2 regions of the Gracilibacillus phocaeensis genome follow, and region 2 is predicted to be linked to the other one. Evidence: a T-box and tRNA genes for the amino acid it is inferred to sense, from the RefSeq annotation. Region 2 holds a T-box; the other holds one or more tRNA genes.
What was found. The T-box of region 2 lies ahead of E0E32_RS15185 (valine--tRNA ligase). A T-box ahead of a tRNA ligase gene usually reads a tRNA of that ligase, here a tRNA-Val.

Region 1: it has a tRNA-Val gene. The T-box ahead of E0E32_RS15185 (valine--tRNA ligase) is inferred to sense a tRNA for this amino acid. The anticodon was not compared.

What each region holds. Positions count from the first base shown of each region.
Region 1 is NZ_LR131144.1:1,387,779-1,390,189, reverse strand. It holds gene E0E32_RS14440 (response regulator transcription factor) at 1-1,107, shown strand, start outside; tRNA gene E0E32_RS14435 (tRNA-Val) at 1,284-1,356, opposite strand; gene E0E32_RS14430 (Rqc2 family fibronectin-binding protein) at 1,653-2,411, opposite strand, start outside.
Region 2 is NZ_LR131144.1:1,548,502-1,550,912, forward strand. It holds gene E0E32_RS15185 (valine--tRNA ligase) at 1-1,483, opposite strand, end outside; T-box leader at 1,537-1,765, opposite strand; gene E0E32_RS22655 (ABC transporter permease) at 1,845-2,039, opposite strand; gene E0E32_RS22660 (ABC transporter permease) at 2,104-2,277, opposite strand.

The sequences.
Region 1 (2,411 bases), 160 kb from region 2:
TTATTAGAACTATTAACGGCCCCTCTATATATTCCGGTACATTATTTTATTCATAATTATTACGAGGTGAAGAAGGAATTTATCTCTATCGATATATTACAATTTGCTATGCAGAATTTTATTCAAGAAATGGTACAAACGCAACAAAATATACATTGTATCCATTTTGAATACCAGAAGGGCTTTATTTTTTATCCCTGTCAAGCCTCCATTAAACATGATAGTTTTGGTGAGCTACGTGTATTACTGCAGCAATTCCGGAATGTAATCAAGGAATATCTATCAGTGGATATTACCTTTATTTTGGGAAAACAAGGAGAAAGACGACAAGTTAGACAAGAAATACAATCCTTGCTATCTAGTGAAAGACAATTATTTTATAGTCGACGTGACACAGTTATAAATAAAACAGAACAGTCATTAACAGATCAACAAGATCAAGAAATATTTTCTCATTTTGAAGAAGCTGGAGCACAGTTAAAGAATGTATTATTTGAACGTGATATAGAAACACTCAAAAAGAAACTGACAGATTGGATTAATATTTGTGTGGATAAACGATATCATCCCCAGGTGGTCAAGGAATGGTTTCTCCGCTTGATGTTGGATGTGAATATGCAACTGCGAACGATTCCCAAGCAGTCGTCCCATGTAGAAGTCTTACAGGAAGAAATTTTCTATTTGAATACTATCTATGAACTGCAAGACTGGCTCATCCATTTTGTGGAGAAAACCTTACAAAAGACATCACAACATTTAAAAAATAAGTATCATAAAGATGTAATCAAAGCCTGCTATTATGTATCCCATCATCTGCATAAGAAATTGTCGCTAGATGAAGTGGCAGAGCATTTATATTTGAATCCTAGCTATTTTAGTCGTCTGTTTAAGAAAGAAATGCAAATTACCTTTGTAGAATATGTAAAACAGTGTAAAATGGAACAAGCCAAGGATTTGCTGGAACGAACGGATATCTCAGTTGGCGGTATTTGCGCGCAGTTAGGTTATGACCATCAAAGTTATTTTATTAAGGTATTTAAAAAACAAGTGGGCTGTACCCCTTTAGAATACAGAGGAATGAAATGGAACGGGGTAAAGGCAAAGTAAAAAGGAAAGGTGATGAACAGGATTTGCCTCATCTTTTCTTTTATTTGGATTTTCACCAACTCAATGGAGGTAGCCGAACTTCTCCATACGCTATGTCATCAGACAAACCTTGTGTACAATTCACCACATAAAAAGGCGCTATATCCCGTTGCTTATACGGTTTATAGCGTCTTGTATGATTCCGACTGGTCTCGAACCAGCGACCTCTACCCTGTCAAGGTAGCGCTCTCCCAGCTGAGCTACGGAATCGTGATGCTATGGTGATTGATTGTAAAAGGGTGACAACTCCCATAGATATTATAAATATAATCTTGATAGTTTGTCAATCGTTACTTTTTTCTATATGTTTTGGTGATAGTTAGTAGATAATAAGGCGAAATTCCCATCATAACAATAACTCATTTAGCAGAATTGACAAATGATTCACTTCAAGGCCTTTCACCGATGAAATTGCATAGGGTTACGATGGGGGCGTTTGAGTTGAATGGTGAAGCGGAGTAGCAAATATGTGAAGAAGTACCTCGTCTCAAGGCACTCCTTTCACATTATCCCTGTTTTAACTTTTCCACCATACTGGCATCCGGTGTCACAAACAAGGTTTTCTGATTATCATACGTAACAAACCCAGGTTTGGCTCCGTTCGGCTTTTTTACATGTCTAATTAATGTGTAATCGACAGGTACCGATGAAGAATGCCTCGATTTGCTGAAATTGGCGGCCAGCTGAGCAGCTTCGTGTAAGGTGTTCTCCGTAGGTTGTTCGGAACGAATGACGACATGGGAGCCTGGTATATCTTTTGTGTGCAGCCAAATATCATTTTTACGTGCGATGCGATTGGTTAAATGTTCATTCTGCTTGTTGTTTTTTCCAACCAAGATTTCGGTGCCATCAGAGGAAAGAAACCGTTCAGGTGTTGGTTTGGTAGGCTTTTTCTTCTGCTTTTTTTGAGCAGCTTTTCTTTTGAGATAGCCTTGTTCTTGTAATTCTTCACGAATTTCTTCAATATCATCTTCTCGTGCCGTCTCGATTTGTTCGATGATTTCATCCAAGTAGCGGATCTCTTGATGGGTTTTCTTTTTTTCTTCCTCGACCATTTGTTTTGATTTTTTCAGCTTCTGATATTTTTTGAAGAGGCTTTGCGCGTTCTCGCTGGGAGATTTGTTCTCATTTAATGTAATCACTCGTTTTGCCTGTTCAGGGTCATAGTAATCCATTACCTCGACTTCTTTATCACCTTTCTGCACTAAATGCATATGTGCCGTTAATAACTCGCCGTCTTTTTGATACGTATCAGCCTTTTCCGC
Region 2 (2,411 bases):
AGAAGAAAATAATATCATACCCTGTAACGAGTACATTGGTTGGGAAAAAGTGTTTAAATTCCTCCGACTCCAAATTCGGCCACTCTAAAGTAGAAAATGGCCATAAGGCAGAAGAAAACCATGTGTCCAACACATCCTGATCCTGTTCCCAATTCTCCTCATCAGCCGGGGCTTCCTTGCCAACATAGATCTCTCCAGTTTCTTTGTGATACCAAGCAGGAATACGGTGTCCCCACCATAATTGACGAGAAATACACCAGTCCCGAATATTCTCCATCCAGCGCAGATACGTTTTCTCAAAGCGTTCAGGAACAAAATGGACTTTCTCTTCATCTGTACCTTGTTGCATATCGATTACAGCATCTGCTAAAGGCTGCATGTGGACAAACCATTGCGTAGATAAATAAGGCTCTACTACAGCGCCACTTCGCTCCGAGTGTCCAACTGAATGCATGTGTTCTTCGATTTCAAATAGAACGCCTTGATCTTGTAAGTCTTTTACAATCTGTTGCCGACAATCAAAACGATCCAAGCCTTGATACTTACCAGCATTTTCATTCATGGTGCCGTCCTCATTCATAATCAACACTCGCTCTAATTGATGGCGTTCCCCCACCTCAAAGTCATTGGGGTCATGAGCAGGGGTGATCTTTACAGCACCCGAACCAAATTCCATATCAACATAAGCATCAGCAACAATCTCGATTTCACGACCAATGATAGGTAGTTTTACCTTTTTGCCAATTAAGTGCTGATAGCGCTCATCGTCTGGGTGAACGGCTACCGCGGTATCTCCAAGCATCGTCTCCGGTCTTGTTGTCGCAATCTCAATATGACCGGAACCATCTACTAAAGGATATCTCATATGGTAGAAATGTCCTTGAACATCTTGATAGATCACCTCAATATCCGATAGCGCCGTTTTTGTATCAGGATCCCAGTTGATAATATATTCTCCACGATAAATGAGATCTTTTTCATATAATTTCACAAAAACCTCTTTTACCGCTTCGGATAATCCTTGATCAAGGGTGAAGCGTTCGCGGGAATAATCGAGACCTAATCCAAGCTTTTCCCACTGTTTCCGAATGAAGCCGGCATATTCTTCTTTCCAATTCCAGGCTTGCTCGAGAAATTTATCCCGTCCTAGATCATGGCGTGAAACACCTTCTTCACGCAGTTTGGCCTCCACTTTCGCTTGAGTAGAAATTCCAGCATGGTCCATCCCCGGCAAATATAATACATCATAACCTTGCATTCTTTTCACTCTCGTAATAATATCTTGCAAAGTCGTATCCCAAGCATGACCGATGTGCAGCTTCCCTGTGACATTTGGCGGTGGGATAACGATTGTAAATGGTTCCTTACTGGTATCATTCTGTGCTTCAAAATATTTTCCCTCTATCCATTTCTGATACCTGCCTTGCTCAACGGCAGCAGGATCATATTTTGACGGCAAATTTACTTCCGGCTGTTGTGTCATGTCTCTTCCTCCTTTTTCTGTGGACATTACAAAACCCTTCTCATCCTATTATATAAAAGGACGAAAAGGGTTAACTTCCGCGGTACCACCTTTGTTTATAGACAACCTGCCTATACACTCATTCAAGAAAATAACGGTTCCCACCGGCTAAACCTACTCGATTTTCAGCATAGCTGCTCTCAAGGCTACCTTCCTTCATCCCTTTTCGAGAAAACCTTTCAGCCAGTGGGTTTTCCTCTCTTTCGAACGGTGTGAAGTACTCTTCCTCATCAATGCATTTCATTGTTTATTTCTCATTACGTTATATGTTATTGTAGCTAAAAGGGTGTTCATTCGTCAAGTTTATTGTTAGAAAGTTCTATCACTTAAGCTGGGCATATCGATTAAAGAAGGTTTTATAGCCAAAATATAAAAACAGAATAACCGATAGAGAAACATTGCCCACCACACCCAGCATGATGACAATTTGATATTTGATCGCGTCTAAAGGCCCGGCACCTGATAAAATCACTCCAGTCATCCTACCCGGCAAAAATACGATTCCCATTCCGATCATACGGTGAATCGTTAGTAAAATAATCGAATCAAAGACATAATTTATAATCCCTTGAGGTCGCCCCTCACATTAGAGCTGCCTCTAATTCCTTTCTGTTGGCCTGATAACCCGTCAAAGCTGCTACCCCTAAGGTAATCCCTGTCATTGAATTTCCTACCAGCAAGACGACTATGGAGATAAAGTAACGAGGGTCACACCATGGAGAGAATTGCACGACAATGAAATTAAAATAGAACAAGGCAAAGGGAGGAAAGGGCGCTACTCTACATAATCCAACCTTATCTGCATCTCGGTTCATTCAAGGTCAAAATCGGTCCATATCCTATAATGCTGATCTTCTAAAAAAGAGCAGTCACCTTACGAGGCAGCTGC